3 regions of the Microbacterium sp. LMI13-1-1.1 genome follow, and region 1 is predicted to be linked to each of the others. Evidence: predicted binding sites of a transcription regulator. Region 1 holds the regulator's gene; each other region holds the start of a gene.
What was found. Region 1 encodes LexA, which represses DNA repair genes until DNA is damaged. Its sites were predicted from a motif close to TCGAACANNTGTTCGA; they were not measured.

Region 2: the regulator LexA is predicted to act here: its motif matches at 4,227-4,242, upstream of MRBLMI13_RS15500 (HNH endonuclease signature motif containing protein).
Region 3: the regulator LexA is predicted to act here: its motif matches at 1,997-2,012, upstream of recA (recombinase RecA).

The regions. Positions count from the first base shown of each region.
Region 1 is NZ_JBFPNL010000006.1:558,645-563,804, reverse strand. It holds gene MRBLMI13_RS16135 (MinD/ParA family ATP-binding protein) at 1-530, shown strand, start outside; gene hisH (imidazole glycerol phosphate synthase subunit HisH) at 603-1,244, opposite strand; gene hisB (imidazoleglycerol-phosphate dehydratase HisB) at 1,241-1,858, opposite strand; gene MRBLMI13_RS16120 (histidinol-phosphate transaminase) at 1,855-2,949, opposite strand; gene MRBLMI13_RS16115 (LysM peptidoglycan-binding domain-containing protein) at 3,041-3,403, opposite strand; gene lexA (transcriptional repressor LexA) at 3,685-4,371, shown strand; gene MRBLMI13_RS16105 (S9 family peptidase) at 4,481-5,160, shown strand, end outside.
Region 2 is NZ_JBFPNL010000006.1:425,868-431,027, forward strand. It holds gene MRBLMI13_RS15480 (sugar-binding protein) at 1-52, shown strand, start outside; gene MRBLMI13_RS15485 (hypothetical protein) at 199-1,125, opposite strand; gene MRBLMI13_RS15490 (hypothetical protein) at 1,330-1,896, opposite strand; gene MRBLMI13_RS15495 (hypothetical protein) at 2,178-2,705, opposite strand; gene MRBLMI13_RS15500 (HNH endonuclease signature motif containing protein) at 2,860-4,197, opposite strand; gene MRBLMI13_RS15505 (alpha/beta fold hydrolase) at 4,301-5,044, shown strand.
Region 3 is NZ_JBFPNL010000001.1:480,899-486,058, forward strand. It holds gene MRBLMI13_RS02245 (FtsK/SpoIIIE family DNA translocase) at 1-188, shown strand, start outside; gene pgsA (CDP-diacylglycerol--glycerol-3-phosphate 3-phosphatidyltransferase) at 188-763, shown strand; gene MRBLMI13_RS02255 (CinA family protein) at 760-1,242, shown strand; gene MRBLMI13_RS02260 (helix-turn-helix domain-containing protein) at 1,384-1,692, shown strand; gene MRBLMI13_RS02265 (DUF3046 domain-containing protein) at 1,717-1,941, shown strand; gene recA (recombinase RecA) at 2,209-3,252, shown strand; gene MRBLMI13_RS02275 (regulatory protein RecX) at 3,688-4,131, shown strand; gene miaB (tRNA (N6-isopentenyl adenosine(37)-C2)-methylthiotransferase MiaB) at 4,202-5,160, shown strand, end outside.

The sequences.
Region 1 (5,160 bases):
CGGACCTCGCGCACTTCGTGCACCACCAGCCTCAGGAGAAATACGATGTCCTGCGGTCGAAGCCGATCCGACTCGCGCACGAGAACCGGCTCCGGCCCACCGACGTCGACTCCATCCACGCGATCGCGGCCAAGTTCTATCGCCTGATCATCATCGACTCGGGCAACGACGAATCCGATCCCATGTGGCTGCGGATGATCGACCTCGCCGACCAGATCGTCGTCGCGACGACGACACGCGATGACCATGCCGAAGCCGGGGCCCTGCTGCTCGAGGCGCTCGAGGACCGCGACGAGCGCTCGGCGCGGCTCGCGCGGGAATCGGTGGTCATCGTCAGCCAGGCCGATCCGAAGGCGTCACCGGCCGAGGTGACGGACGTGATCGCGGGTTACCAGCCTCTCGCGCGCGAAGTCGTCGGCATTCCCTTCGACCGCGAGATGGTCGACGGCCACCTGCGCCTTCGGGCACTCGCGGCACCGACGCAGCGATCCTGGCTCTCGGCCGCAGCCGCGGTCGCGCGCGGTTTCTGAGCAGCCCCGCGGGCGGTCACCGACGCGCAGCTGTGCGACGGGCTCTCGATCCGGGGCGCCCGGTATCGCTCGTCAGGACCGGAGGCTGTCGACCCAGTTGCGGAGCAGCTGGATTCCTGCCTCTCCCGACTTCTCCGGGTGGAACTGCGTCGCCGAGAGCGGTCCGTTCTCGACGGCGGCGAGGAACGGGTCTCCGTAGGTCGACCAGGTGAGCACGGGCTGTGGGAACGGCGGGATGACATCGAGCTCCCACGACTGCGCGGCGTACGAGTGCACGAAGTAGAAGCGCTCGTTCTCGATGCCTTTGAACAGCACGGAGTCGGCGCCCGGCTCGACGGTGTTCCACCCCATGTGCGGAAGCACGGGCGCGTTGAGTTCGGTGACCGCTCCGGGCCACTCGCCGAGGCCCTCGGCATCATGCCCGCGTTCGACGCCGTGTGCGAAGAGAACCTGCATCCCGACGCAGATGCCGAGGACGGGGCGTCCGCCTGCGAGGCGACGGTCGATGATCTCGTCGCCGCCGTGCGCGTAGAGCGCGTCTCGGACGGCTTGGAACGCGCCGACGCCGGGCACCACGAGACCGTCGGCCCCGAGCGCCTCTTTGCGATCGCGCGTCAGCACGGCGTCCGCACCCGCCGCGACGAGAGCCTTCACCGCCGAGTGGACGTTGCCCGATTCGTAGTCGAAGACGGCGACCCTGGGTGCCGAGCTCACAGCGCACCCTTCGTCGACGGGATGCCGTCGACCAGGGGGTCGAGCGCTTTGGCCTGGCGGAATGCTCGAGCGAACGCCTTGAACTCGGCCTCAGCGATGTGGTGGGGGTCACGGCCACCGAGGACGCGCACGTGCACCGTCAGCCCGGCGTTGAACGTGATCGCCTCGAAGGAGTGGCGCACCAGCGACCCGGTGAAGTGGCCCCCGATGAGGTGGTGCTCGAAACCGGCGGGCTCTCCCGTGTGAACGAGGTACGGGCGCCCCGAGATGTCGACGACGGCCTGGGCGAGCGCCTCGTCGAGCGGGACCAGCGCGTCGCCGTAGCGCGAGATCCCGGACTTGTCGCCCAGCGCCTCGCGGATCGCCTGACCGAGCACGATGGAGATGTCTTCGACGGTGTGGTGGGCGTCGATCTGCGTGTCTCCGGATGCGCGCACGGTGAGGTCGGTGAGAGAGTGCTTCGCGAACGCCGTCAGCATGTGGTCGAAGAACGGCACCGACGTGTCGATGCGGCTCGCACCGGTGCCGTCGAGGTTCAGCTCGAGCTCGACGGTGGACTCCGACGTGCTGCGCACACGCGTGGCGGTGCGGGAGGTCTGGGCGGGGGTGCTCATGAAGCCGATCCTATCGAGGCGAGGGCATCGAGGAACGCGGTGGTCTCCGCCTCGGTGCCGGCGGTGACGCGGAGGTGTCCGGGGATCCCGACGTCGCGGATCAGCACTCCCCGGTCGTACAGCTGCTGCCAGACCTTCTGAGGCTCTGCCACGCCCCCGAAGAGGACGAAGTTCGACCACGACTCGTGCGGCGTGTAGCCGAGGGCCTCGAGCGTCGCCGAGATGCGATCCCGCTGCTCGACGATCTCCTCGACCATGCCCAGCATCACGTCGGAGTTGCGCAGTGCGGCCACCGCCGCCGCCTGAGTGAGAGCGCTGAGGTGGTACGGCAGACGCACGAGCCTCAGGGCGTCGATGAAGGCGGGATCGGCGGCGAGGTAGCCCACGCGAGCACCCGCGAACGCGAAGGCCTTGCTCATGGTGCGAGACACGGCGAGCCGAGGGCGCCCGTCGAGCAGTGTCAGGGCGGAGGCCGCCTCGCGCGGCGCGAACTCCTGGTAGGCCTCGTCGACGACCACGATCCCCGTCGATGCCTCGTAGACCGCTTCGACCACGTCAAGACCGAGCGGTGTGCCCGTCGGGTTGTTCGGGGAGCACAGGAGGATGACATCGGGGTCGACCTCCCTGACCTGGGCCGCCGCCTCATCGGGCGTGATCGTATAGTCGGGCTGCCTGGCGCCGGCGACCCACCGCGCCCCGGTCCCCTTCGAGATCAGCGGGTACATCGAGTAGGTCGGGCTGAAGCTGAACGCCGTACGACCCGGCCCCCCGAATGCCTGCAGGATGTGCTGAAGGACCTCATTCGACCCGTTGCCCGCCCAGATCTGATCCGCCTCGAGACCGTGGCCGAGGTACTCGGCGAACCCCTCGCGCAGCGTGGTGAACTCACGATCCGGGTAGCGGTTGACGTCTCGGAGCGCGACCGCGATGTCATCGAGGATATCGCTGGCCACGGCGTCCGGAACCGGATGCGTGTTCTCGTTGACGTTCAGTGCGATCGGGAGAGGCGCTTGAGGCGCTCCGTACGGCGTGAGCCCCCGGAGGTCGTCGCGAAGTGGCAGGTCGTCGAGTGATGCAGTCACCCTTCCCATGGTAGGCCGCGTTCGCCCCATGAATGCCCGTGGAGACCGAGTATGAAGGGGAACTCCCCCGCCTCGTTCCACGAATCGGGCGAAATCGGGCTCACTCCGAGTACTGCGCCGGAATCGCCAGCTCCTGACCGATCTGCAGCTCCCCGCCGCGCAGCAGGTTCAGCCGTGTGATGTCGCCGATCACGTCGCGCGGATCGGCCTCGGGCGCGATGCCCTCTGCGATCGACCAGAGGGTGTCGCCCGGCATCACGGTCACGGTCGCGAACGTCGCCGTCGCCGTCTGCTCGCCCGAGGCCATCGCGCTGCCGCCGCTGATCGCCGCGAAGGCGATTCCGACGGCGAGGGGCACCGCGGCGACGGCGAGCACGACGCGTCGACCACGCGCCGTCAGCCGGAGCCGCGTCGCCGGACGAGCCGGAAGGACTGCTGCACTGCTGAAGGTGATGGTGCTCATGTCGTGCTCCTCTGCATCTACCGCGTGGGCGGTGAAGTTGGCGTAGCGTTCGCATCCGCGCCTCGGCCGGGAGCCGGGGATGCGAAGCTACGTACCGAAGTTATCTTCGAATTCGAACATCTGTCAAGCGTTCTTCGAAACAGAAGTGCGAGAATCGGCCGACACGCTCGAACAGATCTTCCACATCGTCACGTTTCTCGGATACGGTTTCGATAGGAACACCCCATCACGGGCCTCCGACATTCGAACTGAGACGCCGGATCGCACACCTGAGGAGCACCATGAGCGACAACTCCGCCCCCGAGGCCGACGCCCCGCGCACTCGTCGCCGGAAGAGCCTGAGCCCGAAGCAGATGGCGATCCTCGAGGTCATCCAGACGTCGATCAGTCACTACGGCTACCCGCCGAGCATGCGCGAGATCGGCGACGCCGTCGGACTCAAGTCACTGTCCAGCGTGACTCATCAGCTGGGTCAGCTCGAGCTCAGCGGATATCTGCGCCGCGATCCGGGAAAGACCCGCGCGATGGAGGTGCTCATCGACCTCCCCGGCACGAGCGGTGAGAACCCTGCCGATGTGGCGACGCCCGTCGGAGACGCCGCACTGGTTCCCCTCGTCGGGCGCATCGCCGCCGGCGTTCCGATCACCGCCGACCAGCAGGTCGAGGAGATCTTCCCGCTCCCCCGTCAGCTCGTCGGCAAGGGCGACCTGTTCATGCTCAAGGTGTCGGGCGAGTCGATGATCGACGCCGCGATCTGCGATGGCGACTGGGTCGTCGTCCGTTCGCAGAACAGCGCAGAGAACGGTGAGATCGTGGCCGCCATGCTCGACGGCGAGGCCACCGTCAAGGTACTCCGGCGACGAGACGGCCACACGTGGCTGCTGCCTCGGAACTCCGCTTTCGAGCCGATCCTCGGCGACGAGGCCGTCGTGCTCGGCAAGATCGTCGCGGTGCTCCGCTCCGTCTGACCCTCTCCGCACACGAGCCTCCGGGATCGTGCATTCTCGGAGACCTCGTCGCCTGGCCCGAAACCCACCCTGTGTGACGCCGTGAGCCGGTGCACCATAGGCTCGAACCATGTCGTCGCCGTTCGGTACCTGGCCCTCTCCGTTCACTCCCGACCGGATCGCCGCGTCGTCTCCGAGGATCGACGGCGCCGCCTTCGTCGGCGATGACATCTGGTGGGGCGAGTCGGTGCCTGCCGAGGGCGGTCGCCTGACCGTACGAAGTTCGAGCGGCGCCGAGATCCTCCCCGCGCCCTGGAGTGCACGGTCGCGCGTGCACGAGTACGGCGGAGGGGCGTGGACGGCGGATGCCGACGGGACACTGTTCTTCGTCGAGGCCAAGGATCAGCGTGTGCATCGGATGCCCCGCGGTGGCGCCCCGATGCCCCTGACTCCCGCGGGGCCGGCACATGGCGGCCTGCGCCTGCAGAACGGGCGACTGTTCGCGGTGCGGGAGGACCTCTCGGTCGACCCGCACCAGCGCGGCATCGTCGAGATCCCGACAGACGGGTCCGCCTCCGACGATCCGACGCTGCTGAAGGTGCTCGTGGAGGGAGAGTCGTTCTACGCGCATCCTGCACTGTCTCCAGACGGGACTCGCGCCGCGTGGGTCGAATGGTCGGGCGAACGGATGCCGTGGCAGCACGCGTCGCTGGTGCTCTCCGACGGCACCGGCCGGACGGAGCTGCCCACGCGAGCCGCCCTCCAGCCGGAGTGGACGGACGACGGCGAGATCCTGTACTCGGATGACCC
Region 2 (5,160 bases), 130 kb from region 1:
GGCGTACGCCAACGTGCCGAGCCTCCTCGAGATCGTGAAGTCGTACCAGTAAGCGATTCCGCTCGAACAACGACGAGCCGTCCGGACCTTCGGGTCCGGGCGGCTCTTCGCCATGTCGGGTCGACTTTTCACACCTCGCGCGGGCGAGCCGCTGGCGGGAAGCGGACGTCCTGTCGGAGGACGTCCGCACACGGTGCGCTAGCCCCAGAGGGGGTCGTCGGGATCGGGAGAGTCTGTGCCGTCGGCATCTGTCATGATGCGCGCTTCAGCGATCCACGACGTCAGAGCGCCATCGCGGAGGAGATGAGGTCGCGGTGTGTCGAGCAAAACGGAGGCGGTCACCTTGTCCAGCGGCTCATCGCTCGCGAAGATGAGGACGTTGCCGAGTGGCCCTTCCGCATCCTCCGGCTCTGTGTCGAGCACGACAGCGACGTGATCGAACACGGTGCTCAGGGTCGCGGCCTGTCGTCGTGAGTATTCGAACGGATGCCCGTCGAGCAGGTTCACGGCGACCACGCCCGCTGCTGCGGAGCGCGCGGCGACCCGGCGGTAGAACTCCTGGCTGGCCACACGATGCCGGATGACGGCGGCATCCCAGAGATCGACGACGGTGAAGCACGCCTCCACCCAATCGGTGTCGATTGCGGTGCGATAACTCACTGCGTCGTCAAGTCCGGGGGACGGAGATGACTGCACCGGCGGTGTCTTCTCATTCGGAAAAGCGGCGTCCGCGACCGTACGAGCGTCACCGAGGATGACTCGTATGTCAGACCCGGGAGGCAATGGCAGCGCGTCGATGACGGCGGCGTAGAGCGCGGGTTCGAACTCCACCACCAGCTGAGGTGATCCGGCGCGCGTCGCCTGGACGTAGCGTGCCAGCGTGAGTGCTCCGGCCCCCAGATGCACGGTGAACAGCGGCGCTTTCGGCTCGGCGGCGGCATCCATTGCGCGGGCGATGTGTTGGGTGTAGCTGTACTCGAGGGAGGTGGGTTCGGTGATCGAGACGACGGACTGCGCAATTCCATCCACGCTGAGCTCGAAGCGACCGGGTCGCCTTCTCGACTGCACCAGCTTTGCCTTGCGGTCGGCTAGTGAGAGCGAGAACACCCGGCGACTCCATGGCACCTGTCTAGTTTAGGCGGAGGGGATCGGTCGGCGGCTGCCTCTCGAGGAGCAGAGCGCCGTAGGCGAACTCGCTCTCGGAAGGCCGAACCTCCTCGAGATCGTCGAGTCGCACGAGAAAGCGATCAGCCATCTGGCAGAACAGGGCCGCTCGGACCTTCGGGGTTAGGGGGTCTTCCTTATTGGCGTGCTGCTGTGGTGCGTCCTTCAGCAGCCGACGCCGGCCGGGTTCTCGTCGCAGGTGTGGGCGACGAGCGCGGTGCGGGCTTCGAGGATGCGGATCTCCTGCGTGGCGCCACTGGTGGTGAGCTGCCCGGGAACGTCGATCCATCCGCCGCCGAGGTCCACCTGCGCGGTGTATCGGATGTCCACCCGGGCCGGGTACACGCCGGGTTCGCGGTAGACGTGGCTGGTCGGGGTCGGTGTGAACTGCGCCTGGCCGAGCGCCTCCCACGTCTGCCCCGGCGTTGTCAGCGTCGCGGAGCTGCCGTCGCCGTAGGTGTAGTCGTATCCGGCCGGGACGAATCGCACGCGCAGTGGCACGCCGAACAGCTCGCCGCCTTGGATCTGCGGTGTCGCAGCACCGGTGAAGTTGGTCGGCATCCCAGCGATCCCGACGTTTCCGGGTTCGGCGGTGGCGAGGACGGATGCCGGGGCGAACCGCGCGAGGTCGGAGATGGTGATCGTCGGAGTGCCCGTCGCCGGCGGGGTGGTCGCCGGGGCTGCGGGCCTGTTCGGACGGGGTGCGCATCGCGTGGTGCCCGAGTCGTCCATGCACGCCGCGAGATCGATCGCCTCCTGGCTCGGCCCCGACGGCGTGCCGGGGCCGGATGGACCGCCTGGGCTGCCTGGTCTGCCGTTGCTCTTGCGCGAGTTCGTGCCAGGATCTGTGCTCGGCTGCTGTTGCGTGCCCGAGATCGTGAGAGACGAGCCATCGGTTGAGCCGCAGAGGCCCATCATCTGCGACGACGTGGTACAGGCCGAAGCAAGCTCGGCAGGGGCACTTGGTGCGGCCAGCATAAGCATGAGCGTCATCAACGCTGTCACTGCACTGATCAACACGCTTCCTCGTCTGCGGAATCCTCGTGAGCGATAAGTAGATGATTGCCGTCGCCGGCGAACTCCACATGCTGCGCAACAACGTCGCCTCGGTCAGGAGGCGTTACGTCGGTGCCACCCGCATCAACGACTCGAAACTGGGATACGTCTATGCACACGATCCCTTCAACCGTCGTGGTCGGCTCGTCACCGCCTGCTTCGGTGCCGCGGAACGACAAGATCTTTGCTTCTCCGCTAGCCCGTAACCCCCATTCGCGCAGTGACCTCTGAGCGTCGATGTCACTTTCGAGCGCGCTCGACGTGAGGAATTCCTGTGGGTCTGGCTCTGATTCACCACGCACCCGAGCGCTTAGGGCGTCGAAGTACGCCCGGTACACCTCTTCCGCTGCCGCGAATGCCTCCGCCTCACTGGCGAAGGCGGGTGTCGGCGTGGGAGCAGGGGCAGGCGCCGGAGCGCACCCGAGCACCTGGCCCAGCGTGAGCCCGACGATCACGACACCCGCACTTCTCCGATGCGTCGTCATCGCCGTCTCATCCCGGGGGCAGCTGTTGATGTCGGTCGAGTCGGGAGCGTCGGCAAGGGTCGCGAGCGAGGAGGGGTCACCGCGCCACCGTAGTGAAATCTTGCTCGACCGCGTCGCAGTTCTCCACAGGTCAGAACCAGCATGAGCGCACACCTCAGAACGGCGCGGGCACAGCATCCTCCGTCACGGTGAACGTCACCGTGTTCGGTGCAGGAGGAGTGTCGACATAGGTTCGGCCGGTGGGACTCGTCCACTCCACGACTCCGCCTGGCTTCTGCTCGACGTGCCAGGGGGAGTGGTGTTTCAGAACATGATGTCGGCGACAGAAGGACGCGAGGTTCGTCTCGCAGGTCGCGCCACCCGTCGAGGCAGCATGATTGTGGTCTAGATCGCATTTGCGAGCCACGATCCCGCAGGTGGGGAAGCGGCATCGCTGGTCACGCGCACGCAGATGCCTGCGCAGGTGACGGCTCGGTCGATACCGGTCGACCGCGAGGACTCGACCGCTGATCGGATGCGTCAGCACTCGGTCCCACCCCTTCGTCTGGCCTGCCATCTTGCGCGCCGTGTCGACATCGATCGGGGTCCGCCCATCGAGTTCGGCCGGCGGTGCCGCATCGGCATCAGGCGCGGCGTGCGCGTCATCATCCATCAGCGTCGTCACCGGAACAGTGATCTCGATCCGGGCGTTGATGGCACCGAGCAGCCCGTCTTCGCTGTCGTGACCTGTCGGCTGCCCGCTGAGCACGAGATCGGCGAGCAGATCGGCACGGATCTCATCGACCGTCCGATCGTCCGGCTCGAACTCGCTGCCGTCGCGAGCTGCCTGTCGCCTCGCGCGAAGGTTCTCGTTGCGCAGTGCGTGCGCCATCTGCGAGAGACGGTCGAACATGCCGTGGACGAGCGCGGCGGGCGCGTGCGTGTGCAGCGCCGCCATCCCGTCTTCGCTATCCGTCACCCAGACGCGTCGTTGAGACCTCGCTCGACGGTGTCTCTCCGACACCGTCGTCGGAGCGAACCGCTCGGCCACTCGTCGCGCCAGGGTGCGCAGACGGTTGGGCGACTCCGCCTCGGCGATCGGAAGGATGACCGCGGAGTACTTCTCACGATCGCTGGGCGACTCGATACCCGACCCCGCGTCGACGATCACCCGAGAATGAGCCGAGCTGATCCGCCCAGCCCCCTGCGCCGCCCACACGGCCGGAAACTGGTCGACCAGCAGCTCTGCGGCCGCCATCCGGCGCTCGATCGTGCGATCGCTGACGCGCTGCACTGCACCGATCTCGGCAGCCACGGTGCGAAGAGAGTGGTCGCCTCTGTCGGGGTGATCGCCCTGCTTGGCGATGTCCACCGCCAGTCGTCCGGCGATGGCCAGCAGCCCGTCGCGTGCGGCGCTCATGCTGCTCAGCGTCGCCTCCGCGACCTGCAGCGCGTCGACGAGATCGGCGAGTGTCGCCATCTGTGCGTCCGTCGCGTCGAGCAGTGCTGTCATGTCATAAGTAGATCAGAGACCACCGACATTCGAAGATAAATACGAAACATTCCGATCTGGATATGATCACGGAAGAGTAACGGAAGCGTGCAACACTGACGGGATGCTCCTCCACGCGATCGACACCGGAACAGGCCCAGGCACGGTGCTCCTGCTGCACGGAATGATGGGGTCGTCCGAGAGCTGGTGGCGCCTGATCCCGCCGCTCACAGCCAACGGCCACCGCGTGATCGCTCTCGATCTGCCCGGTCACGGCCTGTCGGAGCGCGACCCGCAGCTCACGGTCGCGCGTGCCGCGGCCTCGGTGGTCGAGACGGTCGGGCACCTCGCCCCCGGGCGCCCACTCGCAGCCATCGGCCACTCCTACGGCGCGACCGTTCTCGCCGCGTCCGCCGAGATGCTGCAGCCCGACCTGTCTGTGTATGTCGACTCGGCGCTCTGTCTGACCGGGGGACACGACCGCGCGGCTCTCACGGCGCAGTATGCACGCGACCGCAGAGCGCGCCTGTCTCCGGAAGATCTGCTCAGATCCCGCCCCTTCTACTCCGCGCAGGATGCCGAGGTGGAGGCTCGCGCCGCCGCACTCTTCGACCCGGCGACGACAGTGTCGATCTCCTGCGACACGGATCACTCCTGGCTTCCCGAAGCCGGCTCGATCGTCCTGCGGGCAGAACCGAGCGCATGGGTCAGCGACGACGACGCCCGCAGATTCGCGGCGAACGGCGCTGATGTCCGCAGCATCCCCGGGGCCGCGCACACCATCTGGTACAGCCACTTCGACGCATTCACCGCGTCCCTCCCCGAACTCTTCGGCCCACCGCCACCGCCACCGCACGCGCTGTCATAGCCTCGGATCAGACGACCGCGATGTCACCCTCGAACGCGGTGCTCGCGGACTTCGGGATCCCCGCTGCGGATCACGAGGACCTCCGGAACCTCCCCGGAGGCCGCGGTCTCACCTGG
Region 3 (5,160 bases), on a different contig from region 1:
AGCTGCCCCAGGTCATGGCGAAACTGCGCGGCGACGACGCTCCACAGAAGCCGGCCGCTCCCACTTCTGCCGCAACCGCGGCCGGAGCACCGCACGACCCGGTCGAGGCCCAGTTCCAGGGGCTGCCGGTGGTCGAAGCTGAAGACGACGGCGACGAAGACGCCTGGGGACTGACAGGACGAGACTGATGGCTATTCCACGGCAGCTCCCCAACGCGATCACCATCGCGCGTATACCGCTTGCGGTGATCTTCTTCATCCTGCTCCTGATGGGCGGTACCTACGGGCTCGATGACATCGTCATCCGTTGGGTTGCGGCGATCCTGTTCGTCGTGGGCATCTCCACCGACTGGGTCGACGGCTATCTCGCGCGTCGCCACAACATCGTCACCGACTTCGGCAAGCTGTGGGATCCGATCGCTGACAAGCTGCTCACGGGAGCGGGCTTCATCGGACTCGCCGTGCTCGGGGAGCTCAACTGGTGGGTCGTGATCGTGATCCTGATCCGCGAGTGGGGCATCACGATCCACCGCCTCATGGTCGCGAAGGAGCACGTCGTGGCGGCCGCGTGGATGGGCAAGATCAAGACCGCGGTTCAGGCCGTGGCTCTTTCCTGGGCGCTGCTCCCGCTGCACGTGGTGATAGGACCCCAGCTGTGGGTGGTCGGAACGGCGATCCTGATGATCCTGGCGCTGATCCTCACCGTCGCGAGTGGCATCGACTACATCGTGGCGCAGGTGCGAGGGGCACGGCAGCCGTCGTGACGTCGGCGTCGGAGGTGCTCGCCGCGCTGATCGAGCGTGGCTGGACCCTCGGTATCGCGGAGTCGCTGTCGGGCGGAGCTCTCGCTGCGGAATTCGTCTCGGTGCCAGGCGCGTCGGCGTCGCTGCGAGGAGCGATCGTCGCCTACGCCACCCCTGTGAAGCACACGCTTCTGGGGGTCGACGACGGCCTGCTCGATGCGCACGGGCCCGTGCACCCCGATGTGGCGCTGCAGATGGCGGCTGGGGCGCGTCGCGCGCTGCAGGTCTCCGGAGTCCCTGCTGACGTCGGCGTCTCGACCACGGGGATCGCGGGACCGGACACACCCGACGGTCAGCCCATCGGCACGGTGCACATCGCCGTGGTGACCCCGTACACGTCCGTGAGCGAGGCATTCAGGTTCGACGGCGATCGCGCCCAGGTCCGCGCTCAGACGGTCGATGCGGCCGTGGCCATGCTCGCGCGGATCCTGCGGGAATAGCTGATGCGCGGGTTCCGTTATGTCCTATGTGCTCACACCGAAAGCACAGCGTGCGAAGGTAGATTTTGTGAAGGTCGGTAGGACTAGACTGGCGGTCTCCTCGAGGGAGACCTCGAGAAGGCGATCTGGGAGGAGGTTCCGATGATTCTTGTACGACAGGAAATCGGCGATGTGCTGAGGGACTTCCGCCTGCAGAAGGGGCGTACGCTCCGGCAGGTTGCAAGCAAGGCATCCGTGGCCCTGGGCTATCTCAGTGAGGTCGAGCGGGGCCAGAAAGAGGCGTCGAGCGAGATTCTCGCCTCGGTGGCCGATGCTCTGGATGTTCCCATCTCGATCATCATGCGAGAGGTCGGCGACCGCATCTCCGTTCTCGAGGGCATCCAGGTCTTCCCCGATGTCGTTCCCGATGACCTCGTGGCTTCCGTCGAGCCAGAGCTTTCGCTTCACTGAGCGTCGGATTCTCTTCGTTCTCTGATGCGTCGCAGTGAGTTCCTCCGCGCAGTCGACGCGGAATTCGGCGGTCGAGGGTCGTCGCTCGTCAGTGACCTCATTCTGACCCAGCTCGCCGGACGCACTGCGGACCAGGCTCTGGACGCGGGCGTTCCCCCGCGTGACATCTGGCTGGCGCTGTGCGCCGAGACCGATGTGCCTCAGGAGCGGCGGCACGGCGCCGGGCGCCTCGAGCCGCGCAAGCGATGACCCTCCGACGCATACGACGAGCGTTCGACTAACGACATGCCGTGACGGCGTGTCGTCGAATATGTGTTCGAAACGGGCGTAGTCTTCTGCACAAGTGGTTCGGAGACGGTGTTCTCCCTGTTTCGCGGAGCTGACGACGCAATGTCCGAGGCCCCTCGTACGGTGAACAGCAAGCCGAAGAGCCATACGCCTTGTCGGAGAGTTCCGCCCAGCCGGGAGGACCGCGACAGCCTACAGGCGGCACCACGCGAGCATAAGGAGCACGTCATGCCATCACCCGCTGACCGCGAGAAGTCCCTCGAGACAGCACTCGCCCAGATCGACCGTCAGTTCGGAAAGGGCTCGGTCATGCGACTGGGCAGCGACGAGCGCGCACCCGTCGCCGTCATCCCGACCGGTTCGATCGCTCTCGATGTCGCCCTCGGCGTCGGAGGGCTCCCGCGTGGACGAATCGTCGAGATCTACGGCCCCGAGTCCTCGGGTAAGACGACGCTCACGCTGCACGCGATTGCAAACGCCCAGCGTGCCGGCGGGATCGCCGCCTTCATCGATGCCGAGCATGCGCTCGACCCCGACTACGCCGCGAAGCTCGGTGTCGACATCGACGCTCTTCTCGTCTCGCAGCCCGATACGGGTGAGCAGGCGCTCGAGATCGCGGACATGCTCGTCCGCTCCGGCGCCATCGATCTGATCGTCATCGACTCCGTCGCGGCTCTCGTGCCTCGGGCTGAGATCGAGGGCGAGATGGGTGACTCCCACGTGGGTCTGCAGGCTCGACTGATGTCGCAGGCACTGCGAAAGCTCACGGGTGGACTCAACCAGACGAACACCACGATGATCTTCATCAACCAGCTGCGCGAGAAGATCGGCGTCTTCTTCGGATCGCCCGAGACCACCGCGGGTGGAAAGGCGCTGAAGTTCTACGCGTCGGTCCGCATGGACATCCGCCGCATCGAGACGCTGAAGGACGGCACCGATGCAGTCGGAAACCGCACCAGGGTCAAGGTGGTGAAGAACAAGATGGCACCGCCGTTCAAGCAGGCGGAGTTCGACATCCTGTATGGCGTCGGCATCTCGCGCGAGGGCAGCCTGATCGACTTCGGTGTCGAGCACGCCATCGTGAAGAAGTCCGGATCGTGGTACACCTACGACGGCGACCAGCTGGGCCAGGGCAAGGAGAACGCGCGGACGTTCCTCCTCAAGAACCCGGATGTCGCGCTTGCAATCGAGACGCAGATCAAGCAGAAGCTCGGCATCGGAGGAGCCACCGAGGCGCCTGCTGACGAGCTCGCCGAGCGTCGTCCGGCATGAGCGTGATGGTTCGCGGTTGGGGAACACCCGGAGTGAACCATGAGTGATGGCGGGGGCGGGCCTGAGCAGCTCGCCCCCATCATCCCCCTTTTCGGTCGTGACGACACACGCGCGAAGTCGGTCGACCGGGAAGGTCCGGAGGTCGAAAGCGCGATAGCTCGTTCGGCGCCAGACGCCGGGGTGTGGCAGTCGACAGGGGGCATCTCGAGCCGAGATTCGAATCCCGTCGCGCCCATCGACTCTCGTGGGCCCAGTGAGCGTCATCCTGCTCGCGGCGCAGCGGCTCGGTCCGCACCGCGTCTGCGCGCGTTGCAGTTGCAGGATCTGGGATCCGACGATGTCCCGGGCGTCGACCCCTCTCAATTGCGTGCCGACGCAGAAGAGCTACTCGTCCGCAAGCTGCGGACTCGTTCGCTCTCTCTGTCGGAAGCGCGGATGGTGCTGAGGGGCTATGAAAAGAACGCCGTGCGGCTCGATGCGGGTGCGATCGATGATGTGATCGATGATTTCTGTCGACGAGGGTACCTAGACGACACACTCCTCGCCGGCCAGCTGGTGACATCCGGGATCGAGCGCAAGGGGCAGGGGCGAGTTGCGCTGTCGAGGGCGCTCTCGCAGCGGGGCATCCCTCGCGATGTGATCGATGCGGCCCTTGACGACATTCCCGACGATGACGCCGAGCGCGCACTCGAGTACGCACGCTCGAAAGCACGAGCCATGTCTCGTCTCGACGGCGACACAGCGCTGCGACGTCTGGTCGGTCAGCTGTCCCGCCGTGGCTACAACGGCTCGGTCGCGATGACAGCCGCCAAGTCTGCCCTTGCTGAGGCCTCTTTCGGCTCGTCTTCATCCGGGGTTCGATTCGTCGACTCGGACTGACTGAGGCGAGGGGCTCGAGCCCCTCGCCTCAGCGGCGGTGGCGCGCAACCGCTCGTAGAATGGGGGGATCATGAATATCCCTCGCAGTGAGCCGACGATCATCGCGTCATCGTCCGCAGCAATCGATCTTGATGGACGCCAGCGTTCCTACGAGGTCCGCACCTTCGGCTGCCAGATGAACGTCCACGATTCCGAGCGACTTTCTGGCTCTCTCGAGAGCGCAGGATATGTCCGCGCGACTGACGGTGCCGAGGCCGACGTGGTGATCATCAACACGTGCGCGGTGCGCGACAATGCCGCAGGCAAGCTCTACGGCACCCTGGGCCAGCTCGCCTCGGTGAAGCGACGCAAGGACGGGATGCAGATCGCCGTGGGCGGCTGCCTGGCGCAGATGGACAAGCAGGCCGTGCTCGAGAAAGCGCCGTGGGTCGACGTCGTCTTCGGCACGCACAACATGGGTTCGCTTCCCGGCCTTCTCGAGCGCGCGCGCCACAACGGTGACGCCGAGCTCGAGATCCTGGAGTCGCTCGAGGTGTTCCCCTCGACGCTTCCGACGAAGCGCGATTCTGCGCACAGCGGTTGGGTGTCGATCTCGGTCGGGTGCAACAACACGTGCACCTTCTGCATCGTTCCGAGTCTTCGGGGCAAGGAGAAGGACCGCCGCCCAGGCGACATCCTCAATGAGATCCGCCTGCTCGTCGAAGACGGCGCCATCGAAGTCACTCTGCTCGGACAGAACGTCAACTCCTACGGCGTGGAGTTCGGGGATCGACAGGCTTTCGGCAAGCTGCTCCGCGCCGCAGGCGAGATCGACGGGCTCGAGCGGATCCGCTTCACGAGTCCTCACCCCGCCGCCTTCACCGACGATGTGATCGACGCGATGGCAGAGACTCCCAACGTGATGCCGCAGCTTCACATGCCGCTCCAGTCCGGCAGCGACCGCGTCCTGAAGGCCATGCGCCGGTCGTACCGCAGCGAGAAGTTCCTCGGGATCCTCGATCGAGTCCGTGATCGTATTCCGCACGCCGC